Linked DNA regions of Tunturibacter psychrotolerans. The protein of the gene in region 1 interacts with the protein of each later gene in a pairwise test. Links are inferred from orthologs where the notes say so. Each region holds a gene or a part of one and is shown in the gene's direction. Other genes may lie near its edges. The genes, in order: ftsZ and rlmN.

What was found.
Region 2: the proteins of ftsZ (region 1) and rlmN interact in binary tests that used the Escherichia coli proteins (3 or more experiments, as listed by UniProt). The link is inferred for Tunturibacter psychrotolerans from one-to-one orthologs.

Annotation. Positions count from the first base shown.
Region 1 is NZ_CP132942.1:2,213,389-2,225,342, forward strand. Bases 3,335-6,331 are described here. They hold ftsZ (cell division protein FtsZ), read left to right. Parts: upstream 3,335-4,090; coding sequence 4,091-5,572; downstream 5,573-6,331. Other genes in these bases: RBB77_RS09230 (hypothetical protein), read right to left, coding at 3,335-3,854; RBB77_RS09240 (penicillin-binding transpeptidase domain-containing protein), read left to right, coding at 5,712-6,331. Also shown: RBB77_RS09205 (SRPBCC family protein), read left to right, coding at 1-230; RBB77_RS09210 (SRPBCC domain-containing protein), read left to right, coding at 264-773; RBB77_RS09215 (SRPBCC family protein), read left to right, coding at 763-1,245; RBB77_RS09220 (LytR/AlgR family response regulator transcription factor), read right to left, coding at 1,355-2,134; RBB77_RS09225 (sensor histidine kinase), read right to left, coding at 2,131-3,261; more of RBB77_RS09230, read right to left, coding at 3,279-3,334; more of RBB77_RS09240, read left to right, coding at 6,332-6,971; RBB77_RS09245 (NAD(P)H-hydrate dehydratase), read left to right, coding at 7,335-8,948; RBB77_RS09250 (ArnT family glycosyltransferase), read left to right, coding at 9,040-10,821; tRNA (adenosine(37)-N6)-threonylcarbamoyltransferase complex ATPase subunit type 1 TsaE, read left to right, coding at 10,857-11,312; RBB77_RS09260 (DUF4019 domain-containing protein), read left to right, coding at 11,396-11,845; RBB77_RS09265 (GNAT family N-acetyltransferase), read right to left, coding at 11,897-11,954. UniProt on the Escherichia coli protein: Essential cell division protein that forms a contractile ring structure (Z ring) at the future cell division site. The regulation of the ring assembly controls the timing and the location of cell division.
Region 2 is NZ_CP132942.1:3,574,838-3,586,689, reverse strand. What follows is about bases 1-2,895. They hold rlmN (23S rRNA (adenine(2503)-C(2))-methyltransferase RlmN), read left to right. Parts: upstream 1-797; coding sequence 798-1,994; downstream 1,995-2,895. Other genes in these bases: RBB77_RS14855 (gluconeogenesis factor YvcK family protein), read right to left, coding at 2,296-2,895; RBB77_RS14865 (M16 family metallopeptidase), read right to left, coding at 1-661. Outside these bases: more of RBB77_RS14855, read right to left, coding at 2,896-3,423; RBB77_RS14850 (tetratricopeptide repeat protein), read right to left, coding at 3,485-4,048; RBB77_RS14845 (DUF4254 domain-containing protein), read right to left, coding at 4,237-4,824; RBB77_RS14840 (GlcNAc-transferase family protein), read right to left, coding at 4,908-6,185; RBB77_RS14835 (glycosyltransferase family 9 protein), read left to right, coding at 6,306-7,373; bifunctional D-glycero-beta-D-manno-heptose-7-phosphate kinase/D-glycero-beta-D-manno-heptose 1-phosphate adenylyltransferase HldE, read left to right, coding at 7,435-8,943; rfaD (ADP-glyceromanno-heptose 6-epimerase), read left to right, coding at 8,940-9,920; RBB77_RS14820 (ATP-grasp domain-containing protein), read left to right, coding at 10,015-11,226; RBB77_RS14810 (cellulose synthase operon protein YhjQ/BcsQ), read left to right, coding at 11,805-11,852.

The DNA of each region.
Region 1 (11,954 bases):
CGTTGACTGGCGGCCGCAAGGGCGGGGCTCCGGTGAAGATGGAAAAGACAACGACCTTTGAAGAGGTGGCGGGCGGCACGCGGGTCACGATGCGCGCAGTGTTTGATTCGGCTGAGGCTCGCGACCAGAATGTGCGCGAGTACGGCTCGATTGAGGGCGGCAAGCAGACGCTTGAGCGACTTGCGGACTATTTGACGCGCTCCCTGGCAGGGACGACAGCCAAGGGATAGACGCATAGGTTTGAAAACACGAGGAGGAATGCGATGGGAACAGCGACGGTATCTCCGAAGGTGAGGACGCAGCATGAGCTGAACATTACGCGGGTGTTCGACGCGCCACGTGAGTTGGTGTGGAAGGCGTGGACAGATCCGGAACATATGAAGCAGTGGTTTGGACCACGGCAGTTTGAGGCGTTGGACCTGACGGTGGATGTGCGGGCGCGTGGTAAATGGAGGGATCGTCTGCATAGCGACGGTTTCACCGATAGCGCGGGCGAGTGGCGGACGGCAGATGTGTGGCAGGGCGGCGAATACATGGAAGTGGTTGAGCCGGAGAGGCTTGTCTTCACGTTTCACTGGGAAGAAGGTTCGGGGCTTCCTGAGCACGACACCGTGGTTACGATTACGTTTCAAGAGCACGGCGGAAAGACGACGATGAACTTTCACCAGGCATTTTTCGTAACTCAAGAAGATCGAGACGGGCATATGAAGGGCTGGAATAGTAGCCTCGATAAGTTGGAAGAGTTTTTGCGCGAGGTGGAGTATGGCGGTTGAAGGAGGGGTCATGGAGGCGGGGTTGCAGGAGGTTTGTCTGACGCGCAGAGTGGCGGCCTCGCCGGATGTGGTGTTTCGGGCGTGGATCGAGAGGAAGCATCTCGCTCAGTGGTGGGGGCCAAAGGGCTTCACGAATCCTGTGTGCGAGGTGGATGCGCGAATTGGCGGCGCGATGTTGATCGATATGCGATCGCCGGAGGGCGTGGTGCATCCGATGACCGGACGGTTTGTGACGATCGATCGGCCGCACAGGCTCGTCTTTGTGACGGCGGCGATTGATGGTGAAGGGAAGCCGATGTTCGAGGTGACGAATACGGTGACCTTCAGGGAAGTGCTTGGCGGAACGGAGATCTCGCTGATTGCTCGTATGACGAAGATGAAGCCTGGTGCGCCTCCGAAGCACCTTGCGGGTATGTCGCAGGGGTGGTGCGAGAGTATCGATCGGCTGGTTGACTTGGTTGTGTTGTTTTAGCTGAAGTTTGATTTGCCGGGAATGATGAGCTTCGGGTTTCCCTTCGAGCGAGCGTTGATTGAAGGAAAGCCTGAGGCTTCTTTGTTTGTGAGGGATTGCTAGCCTTTCCTCAAGACTGTTGGCTGTGGGCTGAGGTGAGATTTCTCCAGCCGGTTTTGCTCATCCTGAGGCGCTGACCGTTGGCGAGGACGACGAAGTATTCGGCGCGTCCATCGTGGTGGATTTCGCGCACTCGTTCGATTTGCACAATGACCGATCGATGAATGCGGGCGAATCTGGCGGAGTCGAGTTTGACGCTTAGCTCTTTGATGCTCTCGCGGAGCATGTATTTTCTACCTCCGACGTACAAACAGGAGTAGTAGTCGGCGGCTTCGATCCACTCGATATCAGAGACGTTGAGCAGCACATCTTTGGCTCCATCGCGCACGATGAATCGTTCCTGGTAGGGCTTTTCGTTACGGGTGGGCGTTCGCAACGCTGCCAGAGCTTCTGCGAATTGTTCGTGGGTGAGTAAGGCTGCGGCGCCAGCGATCCGTTTTTTTACGTGAGCCAACGTCTCTTGAAGGCGAATGGGCTCGATGGGTTTGGTGAGGTAGTCGACGGCGCGAACGGAGAAGGCCTTGATGGCGAATTCGTTGTGAGCAGTGACGAAGATGGTTGGGGGCATGCGATGGGAGCCAATAGCGTCGATGACGTCGAAGCCGTTGATGCCGGGCATCTGGATGTCGAGCAAAAGAAGATCGGCAGGCGCGGATTTCAAACGGGCGATGGTTTCTCGGCCATTTCTGCATTCGGCAACTACTTGGATCTCTTCATCCTGAGCGAGGAGGAGCTTGAGCCGTTCGCGGGCGAGCGGTTCATCATCGGTCACGATGGTTTTGAGCTTCATGCTTGTTGCCGCTCGTAAGGGATTTGAATGGTGACTTCGTATCCGCCGGTTGCGGGTTCGGCTGTCAAGAAGTTGAAAGCGTTTGGATAAAAATACGAGAGACGGTCTCGTGTGTTCTGCATACCGATGCCGTGTCCGCTGGTCCCGTTGGGTGCGCCTGGAGAAGGTTTCAAGCCGGGGCCGTTATCTTTGACTCGGAGTTGAAGCTGGTCGCCGATGCGTTCGACCGATGTCTCGAGTAGACCGTCGCCTTCGAGGCGAGAGATACCATGACGGATAGCGTTTTCGATGATTGGCTGTAGGAGGAAGCAGGGAACGAGGCCTTCGAGGGCTTCGGGTGTGGTCTCGATCTTGACGCGAAGGCGATCCGCGAAACGAACCTGTTGGATGGCGAGGTAGCTCTCAACTACCTGTAACTCTTGTGCGAAGGTGATTTTTTCTGGTGTGCTTCGTTGCAATGTCTTTCTTAGGATTGTGTTCAGGTGCGCGAGTGTTTCGGAGGCTTCCTGGTTTCTGCCGAGTTCGACAAGGGAGGTGACGGCATTGAGCGTGTTGAAGAGGAAGTGCGGCTCCATCTGCATCTGCAGGGCTTTCAACTGCGCCTGTGAGAGTTGCTTCTCCAGCTCTAAAGAGCGCATTGCGTCGAGGTGCGCGCGGGATTGGACGTGAAGCATTCCGGACAAGCCAAGGACAAATCCGTAGAGGAGGAGTTCGAAGCCGAAGCGCGGGAGGGTGATGTAGTCAAGCGGGGGAGCAGTCTGGTTCCAGATGCTCGCGGAGAAGGTGACGAGCTTTTGCAGCAGGATCAGATGGGCCAGGCCCAGAAGGCAGGCGATGGCGATGTGGGAGAGGAAGGTTCGCGTCGTGCCGGCAAGTGTGGAGGGCCAACGTTGGGCGATCCACCAGATGACAACGGCCAGAAACCCCCACCAGAGCCAGTACAGGGAGGCAAAGAGCAGCAGAGGGGTCAGGGAGGAGGGCGAATGGACGCTGTTGTAGTAGCCGTTGCACTCGCCGGCAGTGAGGCCGGTCATGACGGCGGAAGCGACGAAGGCCGCGATGGCTCCGCGTAGGTGCAGTGCCCCTGATGCCGGGGTGGACGAGATGCTTTTGGCGCTCTGTTCCATTCGTCGCTCCATGGTGATCACTGGAAGCTTTCTGCACTCATGGTACAACCGGCGCGCCGCCGGGTACGAAGATTCGACAGCGTGGGTGCGGCGTTCTTTTCGAGACGCGCTGGTTCACTTTTCAGTATTGCGTTGTGAAAAAAGTCCGGAGGCGCAAGTTCCGTCTTTAGAGCGACCTGCGAGGTGTGATCGCAATGCCCCTGATGCAGACGCTTGGACACGGTTCGAAGGATCATAGCGGTATGGAATAGACCTGTCAGCTCTCTGGCTGTGCCAAGGTTGTCGATAGCTGAGGCATAGTCTGCTCGTGTATTCGGGATTTCGTTGAGGATGTAAGTTGCCCTTTCGTAGCACAGACGCACCTTTTCGTAAGCTTCCATGATTTTGTAGGCGGAGCTTAGCAGGTGCCAGGTGATGTCGCCCGCGTCGTTACGGGGAGGAGATTCGGCTTGTTGCTGAGGATCGATGGCGTCGCGAGGTTGTCCATATTGACTGGAGTGCCTGGCTTGCACCGACTGGGGTGGCTGGGTGAGCGCGAAGGCGATGAGAAGAATCAAGAGAGGGAGCACGAGGAATTGGGAGAGGGTTTTCATATTGTCAGCATGGGACGTGCCGGGAGGGGTTGCCATCGGTTTGCAGGAAGAGTGGAGGTTTTTGCAGGGAGAGGCTGATAGTTGCAGACTGGATTAGGTGGGTCCAGGGCCGGTGCGAGTGCTTCGGCGAACGGCGCGAGTTTGGAACCATGCGTGGTACGTGCAGTGGAAAACGAGGGTCGTGCGTTTGGCAGGGAGATGGGAGAATTAAACAACGTTCAAGGAGTCCTGCTGAAATGTCCAATCTGCCCAATGTGCCCAACGATTCCAACGATCTCCGCATTCACTATCACGATGAGATACCGCATGGCGCGAGGATAAAAGTGATCGGCGTGGGCGGCGGCGGGAACAATGCTGTGAATCGCATGATCGCGGCCAATGTTGTGGGCGTCGAATTTATTGCGGCGAATACGGATGTGCAGGCGCTGCAGGTTTCGAATGCTCCGGTGAAGCTGCAGCTAGGAGTGAAGCTGACGAGCGGGCTGGGGGCGGGAGCGAACCCAGATGTGGGACGGCGGGCAGCGCTGGAGGATTCGGACAAGATCATTGAAGCGCTTGAGGGCGCAGATATGGTGTTTGTGACGGCTGGGCTTGGCGGCGGTACGGGCACGGGCGCCGCGCCGGTGATTGCGAGCCTGGCGAGTGAGATGGGCGCACTGACCGTGGCGGTGGTGACGCGGCCATTCGCGTTTGAAGGGAAACGGCGGATGCAGCAGGCTGAGCGGGGTATGCAGGAGCTGCTGGAGTCGGTCGATACCGTGATTGTGATTCCGAACGAGAAGCTGCTGGCGGTGGCGAAGGATGCTGGATTTTTTGAAAGCTTCCGGATTGCGGATGATGTTCTGCGACAGGGCGTGCAGGGGATCTCGGACATCATTACGATTCCTGGCGTTATCAATCGCGATTTTGCCGATGTGAAGACAACGATGGCGGGGATGGGCTATGCGGTGATGGGGACCGGCGTACGGTCGGGCGCGAATCGCGCGGTGGAGGCCGCGATGGCTGCGATGGCTTCGCCGCTGCTGGAGGCGGGAGCGATCGACGGTGCGCGGGGAATACTGATCAACATTACGGGGTCGAGCAGTTTGAAGCTGAGCGAGGTGAACGAGGCTTCGACCATTATTCAGAATGCGGCGCATGAAGATGCGAACATCATCTTTGGTGCGGTGCAGGATGAGTCGATGGGCGATGAGGTGAAGATCACTGTGATTGCGACTGGATTCAAGCAGCAGGAGATGCCGCAGCGGCGGGAGCGCATGTTGGCGGAGGCGACCCTGCCTACGATGCGGTACGATGTGCCGATTCAGCCGCGCGTTGTGACGCCGCGGCCGGCGACGATGCGGTTTGCGAGTGAGATGGAAGCGGAGCCGGTGAAGGAAGTTGCGCTTCCTTTGCGCCAGGCGGATGAAGTGAAAGAGCCGATCGCTAAGATGGAGTCGAATGCACCCGTGGAGTTGGTTCCGGTGCCGGCATCGGTGTTTGATGATGACTTCTTTCGGGCTCCTGCGTTGCGTGGGGAGAAGGCTGCGGAGGCGGAGCGAGCGAGAGAGGCGACTCACTTTTCCGCGCCGGTGCGAGTCCAACAGGAGGATATCCGCTCCGTGACGGACGAGGTGGGGGATTCTTCGGTGCGTGTTCCGGCGTTTGGAAGTGCGGCGGTGGCGGCTGCGGAGCCGGATGAGCTTGATATTCCTGCGTTTTTGCGGCGTGGGAACTAGTGGTACAACTGATTTCTAGCGAGTAGCACAAATGGGGAACGGTGCTTTCGCAACAAATAGTGTTCAATTAGTGTTTTATTAGATGAATTATGGATCGATGGCAGTTCGATTGCAGTCAAATCAATAAGAGGGATCGCCTGTGTCGAGATCATTGAAGGTTTTTGGCGCGCTCCTCTTCGGCCTTGTGTTAGGTGCTGGAGTGGGTGCAAACGCAGCAACGACGACTACTACCGGCAAAACGAAGCATCACTCTGCCGGGACAACGCGTGTTGCGACGTCTGTGAAGGCTCATTCCGGGGCTTCGCACTCTAGCTCAGCTGCGAAGAGCGCCTCCCACGCTGTTGCAACTACGACGGTTGCGGGACGGCGTCGACATGGTGCGCGGCCTACACTGGCAGTGCGACGGACTCGATATCAGGAGCATTTTTCAGCAAGCTCGTATGCAGACAATCTGACTTTGGGTGATGTCGTAGAGGGCGAAGATCCGTTGGTTCGCGCGGCGGCGATTGAAGCGCTGGGCAATATGAACGGTACAGCAATTGCAATTGATCCTTCGACGGGACGAATTCTGGCGATGGTAAACCAGAAACTGGCGCTGTCGAGGGGCGCTGAGCCTTGCTCAACGATCAAGCTGACGGTGGCTTTGGCGGCGCTGGAAGAGGGAATCGTCAACAAGGACACTCCTGTGAATCTGGGCGGCCATTATCACCTGACCATGACGGAGGCTTTGGCACACTCGAACAACCTTTATTTTGAGACGCTTGGACGGCAGCTTGGGTTTGAGAGGGTGAAGCATTACGCCAATGAGTTTGGGCTTGGCGAGCTGGCTGGCTATCAAATTCAGGGCGAGCAGCTAGGGACATATCCAGATGAGGTGTTACCTGCCTCGCTTGGCGGCGTGGGGCGTATGTGCTCGTTTGGAGAGAGCGTTTCGATGACTCCGCTGCAGCTGGGGGCCCTAGTTTCGGCGATTGCGAATGGCGGCACGCTTTATTATCTGCAACATCCAGAGACGGCCGTTGATGTGGCAACATTCGAGCCCAAGGTGAAGCGGGTGCTGGATATTGCTCCGCTGATTCCTGAGATTTCGGTGGGTATGCAAGGCGCAGTGCAGTACGGAACGGCGCGCTCACTCAGGGCCAACTTCAGCCAGTTTCCGGTGATGGGCAAGACAGGGACCTGCTCGAATAATGGCACTCGATTTGGGTGGTTCGGGTCGTTTGCCGATACACCGAAGGGGCGGATTGTTACCGTGTTTTTCCTCGAGGGGGGACGGCCTACCTTTGGGCCTAAGGCGGCTGAGCTGACTGGGGAGTTTTATCGGGCGCTGTGGGATAAGGATTATTTCCAGCAGAAGCCGACGGTTGAAACCAGTGGTGTTGTGGGTGCTTCTGAGTAGGTTTGACGGCTCGGACGGCGAAAAACGCTGGTAGGAATGTGGTAACAGTGTGGTGTTTTGGTGGTGGAGACGTGGTGCATGGCGGCGTAATTTTGCGCGGCTAGGAAATGCGCCACGTTTCGGTATTTAATTTCCTATTTTTACAACATGGAATTACCTGAGTTGCATGTTCGGGGATTTCGGATCCGGTATGCGGCGCGCCTGGTGACTCACACTTCGGCTGCGGCCGGGCCTTGGGTTTGATTGGTATACGTGCGAAACGATGCTGCATTTGAATTCGGTACTGCTACATGGTTGGGAGGGAGGATTGCGCCCTGGCTGGCGTATCTTGGCTTCGGCTTCGGAATCGGGTAGAAGGGGAAGATGAAGATTCTTACGGCGACAGAGATGCAGGCGGTAGACCGGTGGACGGCGGAGGAGTTTGGGGTTTCGCTCGAGACGTTGATGGAGGCGGCTGGTGGGGCGGTGGCGAAGTTCTGTCTGCGGCAATACCCGGCTTTGTCGCCAGTGGCGGTGGTGTGTGGGAAGGGGAACAACGGCGGGGATGGTTTTGTTGCGGCGCGGGTACTGGCACAGGCTGGGTATCTGGTGCGGGTGGTTTTGCTTGGGCGGATGGAGGAAGTAAAGGGTGAGGCTGCAGGAGCGCTGAAGCGGCTGCGGGACGAGGTTTCGTCTGTCACGGTGGATGAGGTTGTAGACGAGAGCGGTTTGGGTGCTTGCGGGCAGAGACTCGCTGAGGCGGAGCTTTTGTTGGATGCACTGGTCGGAACCGGGTTCAAGCCGCCGCTGCGTGGGCTCGCGGTTTCGCTGCGGGAGATGGTGGAGAAGCTGGAGACGCCGGTGGTGGCGGTGGATCTGCCTTCGGGGTGGGATGCGAATTCGATGGAGCAGACGGCGGATGGGTCGTTCCGGGCTGATGCGGTGGTGACGTTTACCGCGCCGAAGATGGCACATGTGTTCGGGCATTTGACGCGCAATGAAAAGACGGGAGGCGTGTTGGGCCCGGTGGTGATTGCGGGGATCGGGTCGCCGGAGGATGCGGTGGTTTCGGCGAGTGGGTTTACCTGGTCGGGCGCGTCGAAGGTGCTGGCAGAGAGGCCGCGCGATGTGAATTCGAATAAGGGCAAGTTTGGGCACGTGCTGGTGGTGGGTGGCTGCTATGGAAAGGCGGGAGCGCCGGCGATGGCGTCGCTGGCGTGTTTGCGGGCTGGGGCTGGACTGGTGACGGCGGCGGTGCCGAAGAGCATATTGGATTCGGTAGCGAGGATTGCGCCTGAGTTGATGATGGCGCCGTTGGCGGAGGGAGCCAAAGGCGAGGTCTCTTTTAAGAATCTGGATGGGGCGAAGTTGGATGCGCTGGTGGCAAAGATTAGCGTGGTGGCGGTGGGGCCGGGGCTGTCGACTGAGGGGGATGCGCCGGCGTTTGCGCGGCAGATTGTGGAGAAGACGGGGGTGCCGGTGGTGATCGATGCGGATGCTTTGAATGCATTCGCCGGAAAGACGGAGTTGTTGAATGGCGAAGGACGCGTGATGGTGCTTACGCCGCATCCGGGGGAGATGGCACGACTGGCGGGGATGACGGTGCGAGAGGTGGAGGCGGACCGGGTGGGGTTGGCGCGGAGGTTTGCGACCACGCATAAGCTGACGCTGGTGCTGAAGGGATGGCGGACTCTGATTGCGCATCCGGATGGTTCGATTGCGGTGAATACGAGCGGGAACCCGGCGATGGCGAAGGGTGGGAGTGGGGATATTTTAACTGGGATTGTCGCGGCGATGCTGGCACAGTTTCCAAAGGACGTAGCGCGGGCTGTGGAGACGGCGGTGTATCTACACGGGCTGGCTGCGGACTTTGCGGCACGAGCGATGGATGAGCATACTGTGCTTGCAACCGATACGGTTACACATCTGTCAGACGCTTTTCGGTACAGGGTGGCGGATGCCGATGGGTTGGTGTGGATCTGTGGGCTGCAACGATAGAGTTTGATATTGCGATTTCGCAAAATTTCCTAGACCGTTCGGGAACCGGGTCGGCGACAGATGCGTTAACGCAAACATTGGGGTGCTCGTGATGGAGGCTCGTCGGCAGCAACTTGCTTTGCGCGGAGCGGCGGTCGCGACGTTGCTGGTAATTCTTTTTCTGCAACTACTCGCAGTGAATGTCAGAACCTCGATGAGTTGGGATGAGGGCCATCACCTGTTCGATGGATACACGATTCTGAAACATCGGGATTTTGGATTGAATCCTGAGGTTCCTCCACTTGCGAAGGCTGCAGCTGCGCTTCCGTTGCTTTCGCTGCGCCTGAATGAGCCAGAACAGCAGGGACGCAGTTCGCAGTTAGAGGCGTTTCTCGATGGCAAAGACTTTCTGTTTAAGAATGATGCGAATGGACTTTTACTTCGTGGGCGTCTTGTGATCTCTCTGTTCACGCTGGGGCTGGCGTTGCTGGTTTTTCTGGCTGGTCAAGAGATCTTTAGCGCGACAGCCGGATTGCTCGCGTTGGCGTTTCTGGTTTTTGATCCAACGCTTCTTGCTCATGGAGCCCTGGTGACGACGGACGCGGCGATCACATTTTTCGTCTTTGCGGCGGTTTATGCGTGGTATCGCTATATGGTGCGCCCGACGGGTTGGAAGCTGCTTCTTGCCGGCGTTGTCGTGGGTCTTGCGTGGGCGGTGAAGTTCACCGGGTTGTTTCTTGTTCCGACATTGGGATTGATGATCCTGGTTGAGTGGTTTGAGAGGCGCAGCGTTCAGCTGGCTGGGAAGAGATGTGTTGCGCTGGGTATTGCGTTGTGTGTTGCGTTTGTAGTGCTGTGGAGCTGTTATGGTTTTCGCTACGCAGCGCGTCCTAGTGGGATGGTGCAGAATCCAACACTCGAAAGCTACCTGCAAGATTATGGTCGTGTTGCAAACCCTAAGCCTTTGGAGACGATGGCTCGAGCGCATCTCCTTCCAGAGGCGTATCTGTGGGGCGTCGCGAATACGAAACTAACGGAAGAGCGGGATATTAGCTATTTGTTTGGGACGTTGCGCCGTCATGGGACGTGGCTCTATTTTCCGGCGGCGATTTTGATTAAGTCGACTCTGCCATTTCTTGTTTTGTTGGCGGTTGCTGGCTTCGTTTGTTTTCGCGAGCGGGAAGTCCGGTGGCGTTGGCTGCTGTTGATGATTCCGGTTGTTGTGTTTCTGGGACTGGCGATGCACTCGGATATGAATATTGGGGTTCGACATATTTTGCCGATCTACCCTTTTCTTTATCTTGTGGGTGGGTCGGCGTTGGGTGTGTTGATCAGTCGCGATCGGAGGTGGATTGCAGTCGCTGGGGTGCTGCTTGTCTTCCAGATAGTGACTTCGCTGCGAAGTTTTCCCGGTTATATCGCTTATGCGAATGAGGCGTGGGGTGGGCAAAGGAATGTGCATCGTTGGCTGAGCGACTCGAACTCGGATTGGGGACAACAGTTGAAGACGGCGTCGAATTATTTGCGAGATAGGCATGTGACTGAATGCTGGATGGCGTACACAGCGAGTGGGGTGGCCGATGAGCGCTACTATGGCGTGCCTTGCAAGCCGCTTCCGACGATGGTCAATCTGTGGTGGATTCCTGTGCCGATGAGTGTGCCTGCGGAGATCGATGGCCCGGTTCTAATCAGCGATGATGAACTGGAGGGTGTCGATCTGCCGTTTGGGCAGCCCAATCCTTATGCGCAGTTCAAAGCGCTAAAGCCGACGGCGATTTTAGATGGCGGGCTGTTGGTTTATGACGGACATTTTGATGTACATGCCGCTTCAAGTCTGGTGGATATGGCGAGGCCGAAGCCGACGGAGGCGACGAAACACGATTCGGTACAGTGAGAAGATGAAGGTAGTGACGAGTTGAGGAGAGCGATGTGAGTGTGGAGTTGCGGGAGAAGAAGCGGTTCAAGACGCGGAGTGAGGCGGGTACGTTGGCGATGGGAGAGAGGGTGGCGGAGATGCTGCTGCCTGCGCCGAAGATGTTTGTGCTGCGAGGGGATTTAGGCACGGGAAAGACGACGCTGGTGAAGGGGATTGCTGCGGCTCTGGGGGCGGCGGAAGAGGAGGATGTGACGAGTCCTACGTTTACGCTGGTGCATGAGTACAAAGGGAAGAAGGTGCGGCTGTTTCACTTGGACCTTTATCGGCTGGAGACGGAACGTGAGTTGATGACGCTGGGGCTGGAGGAGATGGCCGAGGAGCCGGACGCGCTGGTGCTGGTGGAGTGGGGGGAGAAGTTTCCGAGTGTGGTGGAGCGGGCGGATGGGGAGATTTTGATTGAACATGCGGGTGGGGATGAGCGGATGTTCTATGTGCGGGTGAAGGGGTAGAGGTTGTCTGCCTGGGCTTCGTAGCCTTCGATGATTTTGATGGCTTAGGATTGGTGTGTCTGGATGATCGTGAGAGGACTTGCGTGAGATTCATTTCGAAGGTGGCTGTGGTTGTTTGTGTCGTGATGATGGTGGGGGGTGCGGTCGGCCTGGCTGCGCAGGAACACGCTCCGATGATGCAACAGACGGCGGAGCAGATCGCGGCTCGCGAGGCTGAGAGCTGGCTGGCGATGATGGACGCCGGCAAATATGTCGATAGCTGGAAGGCTGCGGCTGCGGTGGTGCGGAGTGCGGTGACGATGGAGAAGTGGGATTCGACGATGAAGAATGTGCGGGACCCGCTGGGAAGACTTGAGAGCAGGAAGCTGCAGAGTGCGACGTATACGACGCTGTTGCCGAACGTACCGGAGGGTGATTACGTGGTGATCTTGTATGAGACGAGCTTTGAACACAAGGCTACGGCTCAGGAGACGGTGATTATGAGCCGGGAGAAGGATAAGGTTTGGCGAGTGGCGGGGTACTACATTAAGTAGTTTTTGTGCGGAGAATGAGGGGCGCGGTCAATGATCGCGCCCTTCTTTTGGTTACTGCTTTCGATAGCGGATCGTGTTTTCTTCTTTGCCGGGGCCTTCGAGGGTGAAG
Region 2 (11,852 bases), 1.4 Mb from region 1 along the record:
CCTTCGCCACCTGCGCCACAAAGGCGTCATGCTCTAAATTACCCGCAGCCGAAAACACCATATTCCGCGGCGTAAACTGCCCAGCATAAAAGTTCAGCAGCGTCTGCTGGTCGAAGCTCTTCACCGTCTTCACGGTTCCCAGAATCGGCCGCCCTAACGCGTCGCCCTTCCAGAAGTTCTGCGTCCATACTTCGTGAACCAGATAATCCGGGTTGTCCTCGTCCATCTTGATCTCTTCCGAGATCACGCCCTTCTCGCGCTCCACATCCTCAGGCGCAAAGGTAGGGTGCAGCACCAGGTCCGACAGCACATCCAGCGCCGGCGCCACGTTCTCATCCAGCACCTTGATGTTGAAGCAGACCGTCTCCTTGCCGGTGAACGCGTCGAGATTGCCCCCGATCGTGTCCACCTCCCGGGCAATCTGCTGCGCCGACCGCGAGGTAGTGCCCTTGAACACCATATGCTCGACAAAGTGCGAGATCCCATTCACCTCCGGCGTCTCATCTCGCGACCCTGAGCCCACCCAGGCCCCCATCGAAACACTGCGCACATGAGGCATACTCTCGGTCAGAACCAGCAAACCATTCGACAAAACAGTTTTGCGGATATTCCGAGAGGCATTCTTCGAAATTACGACATCATCAACTAACGTTACAGACATGAGACTCCTTCAGACTCCATTGTTTCATAGCGCCGCCTGCGCCATCTTCCGTATCTATCGGAGTAGACTTATATAGATGCTCCGAGGGTATCCAAGGCTTCTAGCATCCTAAGTCTAATTACATTAACGCCTAATAATGAGCAACATAGAAGAATCTTCGAATCCAGTAGATGAAGAAAGGCCTCTCTTTGGCGCCTCCCTGCAAGACCTCACCGGTCTGATGGAAAGTTTCGGCCAGCCAGCCTACCGGGCGCGCCAGCTTTACGACGCCCTCTACATCCAACGCATCCCCTTGCTCGACCAGATCACGACCCTCCCAGCAGCTCTGCGCCAGACACTCCAAGCCGCGGGCTATATCGTTGGCCTTCCCGAACTCGTCCAGACCGCCCGTTCTATCGACGGCACCGAGCGCTATCTGGTTCGCATGGCCGACGGCGAGACCGTCGAGACCGTCTGGATGCCCGGAGGTGACGGCGGCGAACGCGGCGACGGCACCCAGGCCGCCGAAGAGGAAGAGCATCCCTCTGACGACGACTACAAACGCGCCACCATCTGCATCTCCAGCCAGGTCGGCTGCGCCGTCAACTGTCAGTTCTGCCTCACCGCCAAGCTCGGCATCCGCCGCAACCTCACCGCTGGAGAGATAGCCGGGCAGGTAGCTGCCGTCCTCAACCGCCATAACGTCGAAGTCGGAAGCGCACGAGGCAACAGCAATCCAGCTCGCATCAACCTGGTCTTCATGGGGATGGGCGAGCCGTTCTTGAATTACGCCCACTTCATGGACGCCGTCCGCCTCCTCACCGGTCCCATGCGCATTCCCGAGTCTCGCATGACCGTCAGCACCTCCGGCATCCTCCCCGGCATTGAGCAATTCGCCCAAGAGACAGTCCGACCCAAGCTAGCCGTCAGTCTCAACGCCTCCAACGACATCGTCCGCGAGTCCATCATGCCCATCACTCGCAAATGGAATATCGCCGCTCTCCTCGAGGCTATCTCCACGGTTCCGCTGCGCCCTCGCGAGCGCGTCACCTTCGAGTACGTCCTGCTAGGCGGCATCAACGACCAGCGCGGACACGCCGACGAACTGATCGCCCTCTTGAAGAATCTCCGCGCCAAGATCAACCTGATCGTCTGGAACTCGGGCCCGGGAATGCCCTTCCACGAGCCGACCCCGCAGGACGTAGGTATCTTTCAAAGGCGTCTCCGCGACGCAGGCATTCCAGCTTTCATCCGCAAGCCTCGAGGCCGCGACATCTACGCCGCCTGTGGCCAGCTAAAACGCACTCTGGAATCCCCACCCCCGACGCCCCTCGTAGAGATCGCGATGCTCTAAAGATCCCGACCAGAGGGAGGGCCGTAGGAAAAGGTATACCCGCCACGAAGTGGCCGCGCCACGCGCAGTGGGCCCGTCCGGCAGGACATGGTCTATAGGTCTGTCAACCCCCAAAGCGCCAAAACTCCTTGCCAGACAAACACATACGCCTGGCGTATGAGTTTCACTCCACTCGCTATACTGGATACAGAACAAAAAAATGCCCCCGCCACAAGCCGGGGCATCTGCATTTAAACCGCAAGGAGAACGAATCAACCCGAAGTCCAGACCTAAGCCATTATCTTTGAATACTTTGCACACATTAAGTACGGGGAGGGGGTACCTGCCCCACACCCGCAACCGCCAACGGACGCTCCATCCCCAAACCAAGCAGCTGCTCCGCTACAAGGTCATAATCATGCCGCAGCACATCACCCTCATGGACGAAGTCACCTGTAACCGGCTCGACGCCCAGCGCGCGGACCCGGTCGAGATCCGCTTCGATCGGCTCCTGGCCCTCGCGCGCATACTGCTCCAGTCGCAATGGCGAGATGTGCCCCGTATTGATCAGCGCATAGTCGAAAATGGGAGCCGTAACCGTGCCTGCATGATGCATGATCTTCTCGATATGTTGAGAAGCCGTCAGCCCCAGCGACTCGTTCGCCTGCGTCATCAGGTTGCAGACAAATACCTTGGTCGCGGGCGACGCAGCCAATGCCTCCGGGATGCCGCGAACCAGCATATTCGTGATCAGCGACGTGTAGAGCGAACCGGGCCCCAGCGTAATCAGGTCAGCATTCGCAATCGCCTCCAGCGTCTCGGGCAGCGGATCAGCTGTCTCCGGCTCCAGTCGCAGCTCGACGATGCTGCGTCGACTCTTCGTGATGTTGGTCTCGCCCCGCACCAGCGATCCGTCATCCATCTCCGCCGCCAGCGTCACGTTGGTATTCGTCGCAGGATAGATCTTTCCCCTCGCCGCCAGAATCTGCGACGACATTTGCACTGCCTGGGCAAAGTCGCCCGTGATGTGCGACAGAGCGGCCACAAAGAGGTTCCCAAAGCTGTGTCCTTCCAGATCGCCGTGCTCGAAACGATATTGAAACAGCTTCGACAGCAGGTGCTCGTCCTCAGAAAGTGCGACCATGCAGTTCCGGAGATCTCCCGGAGGCAGCATCTTGAAGTCCTCGCGCAATCTCCCCGAGGAGCCGCCGTCGTCGGTCACCGTCACAACAGCCGAAAGCTCCCGAATGATGCACCGCTGTTCAGGACAAGGCGGCGCAGGAGGCCTCTCGACCCTCGCAGAATCTCCCAGACGAGTCCCTTTCCTGCGCTCCGGAGTTGCCACATACCGCTTCAGGCCGCGCAGCAGCGTCGACAAACCCGTGCCCCCGCCAATGGCAACCACACGCAGGTCTTTGTCTTTCAATTCGGTCGGTTTCGGCAACGACATGCGCAGGTTCTCCTACACAAGCCTAAACGAAGCGCCCGTTGTGCCGGATTGCAAATCGCGCTTAGACCTCAGGATAGAGCAGCTCCGTAAAGCGCGGATCGTCGGCCATATCCTGGAAGTCTGAATCCGCTCTTGCCTGGATCCTGTTCCGTGGGTTCTGCCGGATAGCTTCGGTTAGATGCTCCAGGCAGCGATGAGAGTCGCCAGTCATGCTCGCCAGCACCGCCAGACCGTAAAAGGCATAGTCCGCCTTCTCGTTCGCCTGCAGGATCAATGTAAAGTGCTCTCGCGCATCTTCGTAGTGACCGTCGTTCAGCAACGAGATCGCATAATCATATTGTTCTTCGCAGTTTGCGAAGTCATTCTTTCCCTTCGTCATCTGCTGGGAGCATGCGGCGGAGTACATGCGGACACGGTCGCTCAGTTCACCCGCGCCGGCGGCCAGCATCTTGTCGAACGCCGCATGGGCCTTGTCGTACTTGCCCTCCTGCATCAACCGCAGAGCAGCTTCGTAGTGAGCCATCAGCTGCGCCCGGGCATTGTCGTTTGTCTGAGGAATCGTTCCAGCGATCGTGCGTGGGACACGCTTTACTGCTGGTGCTGCTACTGTCTTTGTCTGAGCCATCGTAGTTCCTGTCGCCTAAGGCGGTTTCTGAGCTCTCCCATTCTAACGGGTGCCCCAAAATTTGTTTGTTCTCGTGTCGGTTTTATACGCAGACCTGGCCGTCAGGTCAACCCCACGTCTGTACAACCTATCGGTATCATCTCTTTCGCGTTAGAAGTATTCACCCAAATAGGCACACTCGGCCATGGTTACACGCGACCATACACCGCCGGATTCAACTCGGGATCGTTATACATCTTCATCTGCCGATAGAGCTTGAACCTCCGTCTGCCCGCAAGCACTTCGCTCCAAAGCGCATCCAGACATGCCGCCAGGTCCTCGCGCTGTTCCTCGATCAAGGCCAGCCGGTTCACATTTCGCAAACGATGCTCCTCTGTCGCGGTCACCCGGTGCGCCTCCTCGTGCGTGTGATAAATCTTCAATGCCAGGATGGAAAGCCGATCGATCATCAGGCCCGGCGTCTCCGAGTGCAGCGGGGCGGCCGGATCCTGCTCCAGCCGGTCGATCAGCCACACATCCATCTTCTCTACCAGATCGTTGCGTCGCTGGTTGAGCGTATCGATCGCATGTTTTACCCTCACGATCTCCGCGTCCGGAGCGCCCGGAACCCGAGCCTTATCCTCCTCATGCCAAAGATCGAAGTTAGCCCGATGCTGTGCCATCGCCAACGCCATCAACCCATCCGCGCCCGTCTCGATGGCCACCTCGTTCTCTGTCTCATGCAGGGCAGCCGTCATCTCTTCCTGCATCCGCGTTATCACAAGTGCATCCAGCATAGGCCCTCCCAACCAAAAACTTTACCAGCTAGCGCGACCTGAATTGAAAAGCCGTAATGAGTCGCAATGGATACGCTGCGTATTTATTCAGCGTCGTCAATGACGATCGTGTAATCCTCATCGCCCAGAGTGCCTTCAATCCTCCTCAACCACCCCAGGGAATGGCTTACAGGCCAGACCGTCCACGACGCGGGAACCGCCCCCGACTCGAACTCGCAAACCAGAACGACCTGCGGATCTGTAGTCTGGAGCGAAGCGAGTTGCGACGAGGGAATATCCCGGCGATAGATCTCAACGTGATCCGCATCCTGCACCCCGACATACCAGAGCTCAGGATCGTCGAATGCCGCAACCTGCAGAGCCTCGCGATCAAACGCGATTCGAACCATCCAGGAAAAGATCTGTCCGGTCCAGTCGACAGCTGCCTCGGGATTGGGTGGCTCCCCGCATCGCACCGTGTAATCCTGGGCCTTTCGCAGCTTCAACGATAGTCCCGCATAGGCCTCATAGTCCTCCAGGCTCCGCGCGGACCCGATTCCATAGCTCTCCACCGGCTGCCCCGCAAGCAGCCTCCTCACCTTGTCTCTGCTTCGCAAATCCAGTTCATGCCACGAACGGCCCGCATTGTTCTCCTCAACGTGATCGCCCCAATGCTTCGGAGCCCTCGGCCTGCCGTAGTCATGCCAGACGATGGTCTCCTGCGGATGAAACAGGTCATACCCGCTGGTGAAAGCACGCAGGGTCATGGCTGCTTCCTCCCCCAGAAAATACAGTTCAGGATCGTACCCAATCTCATCCACAAAACCACCTTGCACAAACAAGAAACCCGCAGACAGAAAGCGCGCTCGTCGTGGCCGCGTCAAGTTCCGCCAGTCTGCGATCGCCATCGGCTTCATATGTGGAATGCCATCTTCGGTAAACCCCTGAAACGCCATTTGCAGCGGCCCCTCGACCAGCACCTCGTCTCCGCCAGGAGTAAAAGGTGCGGCGTAGGTACTCAAAATCGGCTTAGCGCTGTCCGTCTGCTTCATCTCGTCGATCAGCTTCGCATCCCACTCCCACGCAAAACGGCAGTGCGAGTCGACCTGCAGAAACCAGTCCTCCCCACGCCAGAGCTTCATCACCTCCGATCGGGCCCAGCAAGCTCCCCGGCTCTCGCGCCAGTCGATCGCCAGAATCCTGAAGCAATCGTCGTTACGAAGCGGCAGAGTATCTGAGTGGGGATCATGTTGCCAGCAGATGCCAAACCGAAGTCGCTCAGGATGCCTTGCTTTGACAATGCAGTCTTCAATCGTAGGAATCAGTTGCGGATCGCGATACGCCGCGATCGAAACAAAAATCAGGTTGTTCGCCTCGTTCAAAACCAGACCTCTCGCTCGATCAGGCTAACAGGCTCTCCGATTCAGCAACCACCAAACCCCGTCTCCCCCTTTCGTCCTATTTGCCCTAAGTCGCCGAACCAAGCAGACTAAAGACAGACAATGGCAATCACCACGAAACGGGTCCTGATCTATCGCCTCGGCAGCCTCGGCGACACTCTCATCGCACTACCGGCCCTCCACCTCATTGCCCGTGCCTTTCCACAGGCCGAACGCCGCATGTTGACCAACTTTCCTGTCAACGTCAAAGCCCCGGCCGCGGCCGCCATCCTGGAAAACAGCAACCTCGTTCACGGCTACTTCCGCTACGTGGTCGGCATGCGCAGCCCTCGCGAACTCCTCTCCCTCTGGTGGCAACTCCTTCGCTGGCGGCCGCAGGTGTTGGTCTACGTGGGGTCTGCCCGAGGCGTCGAGTCAGCCCGTCGCGACGCAAAGTTCTTCCGTCTCTGCGGAATAAAACATCTCATCGGCATTCCACTCACCGAAGACATGCAGCAAAACCGATGGGAGCAGCAAACCCGGACCTTCGAACCGGAGGGAGAGCGGCTCACCCGGAACCTGGCCGAGCTAGGAGACGCCCACCTCGAGGATCCCGCGAGCTGGGATCTCCGTCTCACCGACGCAGAACATGTTCGCGCCGAACAAGCTATTGCTGCCGCAGCAGACAGCCCCGTCATCGCAGTCAGCGTTGGCACCAAGGTGCAGTCGAAGGACTGGGGCCGCGAAAATTGGCGAGCACTCCTGTACCGACTCGCACCCCTGTACCCCAACCACGCTCTTGTTCTGTGCGGAGCTCCTGAGGAGGCCGAAGCCAGCGACTTTGCTGCCGACGGCTGGAAACAAAGCTCCTCCACGCCGGTCATCAACCTTTGCGGCCTACTCAATCCGCGCGAGAGTGCAGCCGTCTTCGCCCAGGCCCGCATCTTTGTCGGTCACGACAGCGGTCCCATGCACCTGGCCGCCGCCGTCCAAACTCCTTGCGTCGCCATCTTCGCCGCCCGCAACAAGCCTCGCGTCTGGTTTCCCTACGGCAAACAGCACCGCATTGTCTACCACCAGACCGACTGCTGGGGTTGTGGCCTCGAGACCTGCATCATCGAAAAAAAGAGATGCCTGACCTCCATCACGGTGGACGAGGTTATCACCGAGGTTCGCGCCGTCCTCGGCTAACCCGAGAGAACGCACCTTCGCTCAAAGATGCGATGATTGTCGCGGGAGATCTTTTTCGTTCATGCTGCCCGAACTTCATTCGATCCTGAACCTGCTTGAGGGTGGCTTAAGTCAACTCAAAGTATTGGTAATTGGTGACATCATGCTCGACCGCTACATCCACGGCGAGGTCGAGCGCATCTCTCCCGAGGCTCCCGTTCCGGTTATCCGCCACGCCCAGCGCTACGAGCGCGCCGGCGGAGCAGCCAACGTAGCCATGAACCTCGCCGGCCTCGGCTGCCAAACCTTCCTCGCAGGTCTCTGGGGAAGCGACGCCGAGCAGACAGAACTCGCCGCAATCCTCGATCGCGCCAACATCGACACTATCGGCGTCGTCTCAAGTTCGCTCCCCACCATCTCCAAAACCCGTATCGTCGGCCGCATGCAGCAACTCCTGCGGTTAGACATAGAAAGCCGCGACCCTGTCCCCGCCGCCGAAGCTCAGCGCCTTCAGGAACGCGCCACGGAGCTCGTCACCAAGGTCCACGCCGTCATCCTCTCCGACTACGCCAAAGGCGCTCTCACGCGTTCACTCTGTGAAGCTGTCATCCGCTCGGCACGCAACGCCGGCATCCCCGTCTTCGTCGACCCCAAGACCCCCGACTTTAGCAAATACTCCGGCGCCACCACCGTCTGTCCGAACCTAGGCGAACTCTCAACAGCGACCGGCATCCCATCGCATCACACTGAAGAACTTCTCAACGCCGGACGAGCTTTAGTCGCAGAACACGACTTCAAGTTCCTCACCGTCACCATGAGCGAGAAGGGAATTACGGTCCTCCGCGCTCCTTCAGCGGGCGAACCCGGGATCTATCACTCCCCCGCCCGCGCCCGCGAGGTCTTCGACGTCTCAGGAGCTGGCGATACTGTCATTGCAACCCTGACAGCCAGCGTCGCCGGCGGCCTGAAGGTCGAGACCGCGGTGGAGCTTGCCAACCTCGCCGCAGGCATCGTGGTCAGCAAGGTCGGTACCGTCCCCATCGCGGCTCACGAGTTGGTAGCCGTCCTTACCCCCAGCTCAGGACTCACAGCCGGCGAAAAGATCCTCGACCTCGACCGCCTCAAACTCCGCGTCGCCGAGTGGCGCTCCTCGGGCGAGACCATCGTCTTCACCAATGGCTGCTTCGACCTCCTGCACGTCGGCCACATCACGCTGCTCGAAGACTGTCACCGCTTCGGATCAAAACTCGTCCTCGGCCTCAACTCCGACGCCTCCGTATGCCGCCTTAAAGGCCCCACCCGGCCCATAGTCTCTGAGCGCGAACGCGCCCGCGTTATGGCCGCCCTCGCCGCAGTAGATGCAGTCGTTCTCTTCGAAGAGGACACGCCCCTAGAACTCATCCGTGCTCTAAAGCCCAACGTGCTTGTCAAAGGCGGCGACTACACCATCGACACCGTAGTCGGACACGAGGATGTAGTCGCAAGCGGCGGCCGAGTCGAGATCGTTCCCACCGTAGAAGGCTTCTCGACCACCAACATCGTAAAAAAGCTCACAGCAAACCCCGCCGTGAGCGAGGAGACCCAGAATTGATCATCGTTACCGGCGGAGCAGGCTTCATCGGCAGCAACCTTATCCAACAGCTGAATCAAATAGGCGAGCGCAACATCCTGCTGGTCGACAACTTCGCCCCCGCCCCGAACCTCACCGGCCCGAAGTTCCTCAACCTCGCGGGCGCGGAATATGCCGACTACATGGACAAGCGCGAGTTCCGCGCAGCTCTCAAAGCTGGCGACTTCGAGAACACCAGGATCCGGGCCATCCTCCATCAGGGCGCCTGCTCCAACACCCTCGAAGACGATGGGCGCTACATGCTGGATAACAACTTCACCTACTCCAAGGAGCTGCTGCACTTTGCCCTCGACCGCAAGATTCCTCTGGTCTACGCCTCTACCGCCGCAGTCTACGGAGCCAGCACCAGCTTCACCGAAGTCCCAGCTAACGAGCGCCCACTCAACATCTACGGCTACTCCAAGCTCGTCTTCGACAACTACGTCCGCCGCCATCTTCACGACATGAAGTGCACCGTCGTCGGCCTCCGCTACTTCAACGTCTACGGCCCACGCGAGCAGCACAAAGGCCGCATGGCCAGCGTCATCCACCACTTCACCCGTCAGCTCAAAGACACCGGCACCATCCGCATGTTCGAGGGCTCAGGCGGCTACGCCGACGGCGAACAACGCCGAGACTTCGTCTTCGTCAAAGACCTTGCCCGTATCAACCTGTTCTTCGCTGGCCTCCTCCCCGATAGCCCCAAGCGGCCCATGCACGTAGTAGTCAACGCTGGTACTGGCCAGGCCCGCACCTTCAAAGCAGTTGCCGAAGCCCTCATGCAGGTCCACGGGCAGGGAAAAATCGAGTACATCCCCTTTCCGGGCGACCTCAAAAACCGCTACCAGCACTACACCCAGGCCGACATCTCCGGCCTCCGCGCTGCAGGGTACACCGCACCCTTCACAACACTCGAGGACGGCGTAAAACAAACCTTTACCGAAGAACCCGCCGTCTAAATAGTTCTGCTCTAACCAAAAAGAAGTTACTCTAGCCCAACCGCAGACTGCTGCACCAAATTGAACCTGTTCCTAGCCGACCACAGGAGCCACCGTGACTGATACGCATCGGGACCCTACGATTCTCTGCATCAGCACTTACGAAAAAGGTCAGCGTTTTCTCAAAGAGGCGGCCCGCCTCGGCGCGAACGTCCTCCTGCTCACTGTCGACAAGCTTGAACACGCCGACTGGCCCCGCGAATCTCTCACCAAACTCATCACCATGCCGGAGAATCTCACTCCCGCTCAAGTCCTGAACACCGTCACCTATCTCACACGCACAAACCACATCGACCGCGTCGTGGCCTTAGACGAGTTCGACCTCGAGGTAGCCGCACTCCTACGCGAGCACATGCGCCTGCCCGGAATGGGCGAATCGCTCAACCGAAACTTCCGTGACAAGCTGGCCATGCGCGTCAGTGCGAAACAAAAAGGCATCCCCGTCCCCGAATTCACAGGAGTCTTCAACTACGATGACCTCCGCAGCTTCCTCCGCAAAGTACCCGGACCATGGCTCTTGAAGCCTCGCACCAACGCCTCCGCCATCGGCATTCGCAAAATCGAATCGCCAGACAACCTCTGGCCCATCCTCGACCAGCTCGGCGACATCCAGTCGCACTACGTCCTCGAACGCTTTGTCCCCGGCGAGATCTTTCACGTCGAAGGTGTCACCTGGAACGGCAAGGTTCTCTTCGGAGCCCCTTACAAATACGGCAAGCCGCCCATGCAGACCATGCATCAGGGCGGCATCTTCAGCACCCGCGCCCTCAACAGGGAATCGATCGATGCCATCTCTCTCAACACCATCCACAAACAGGTGATCGAGTCACTCGGTCTCATCTCCGGCGTCACCCACACCGAGTTCATCAAGTCTAACTCCGACGGCAGCTTCTACTTCCTTGAAACCGCAGCCCGCGTCGGTGGCGCTCACATCGCCGACGTTGTCGAGTTAGCCTCCGGCATCAATCCGTGGGTCGAGTGGGCAAGACTCGAAGTTGCCACTCTCCTCGGCATGGAGTACACGCTGCCTAATCTGACCTACCAGTACGCCGGCAGCGTCATCTGTCTCGCCCGGCAAGAGCATCCTGACACCAGCAGCTACGACGCACCCGAAGTCGTCCAACGTCTCGAACGCCATCATCACGCCGGCCTCATCCTCCGCGCCGACACAGCCGACCGCATCGAAAATTTAATCGCGGAGTACACTGAGCGCTTTCTCGAAGACTTTTGCGCGGTCGTCCCCCCTCCGGACAAACCGACAGCATAGAATCCCTACCTGAACCGGCCCGGCAGCTATTGATTTTATATGATTGATTATAAGGTGTTTATGGTGAGAGCGCTGGGGCTCGAACCCAGGACCAACGCCTTAAAAGGGCGATGCTCTACCAACTGAGCTACGCTCTCAAACCACACTACCAAGTTAGCACATTTGCCCACGTGAAAATCGCCACCAATCACTGGCAAAGCAAGCTGCTACTATCTCTTGCCCTTGCGATGGAGTTCAAAGACAGACTCCATTCGGAATATTGTTTCTAACCCCTCCTCACAAAGTCCATAGACGACTTGCAGTCAGTTGCGCCTTATTCTTGATCGAACCCAATGAGTTTCATTATAGGAAGACCGTCATATTCGTTGATATCTAGCCTCGATTGATGCAGAAAACCCGCGCCCCTATTGGCTTCTCACACTTAAGTCGCACAACGGTTTCATTGACTTGGGGTAATACCAACAGTAGCCTCAAGCTATTGCATAGCAACAGGTGCAATTTATCTCCATTGAGCTGGCATCGAACCGGCGCAGCTCAAACTAAACGAACCGGCTTCACAACACATAGGACCAAGAGCTATGGACTCTCACGGCACCGACAAGATCACCGACAAGATCGATGATCTT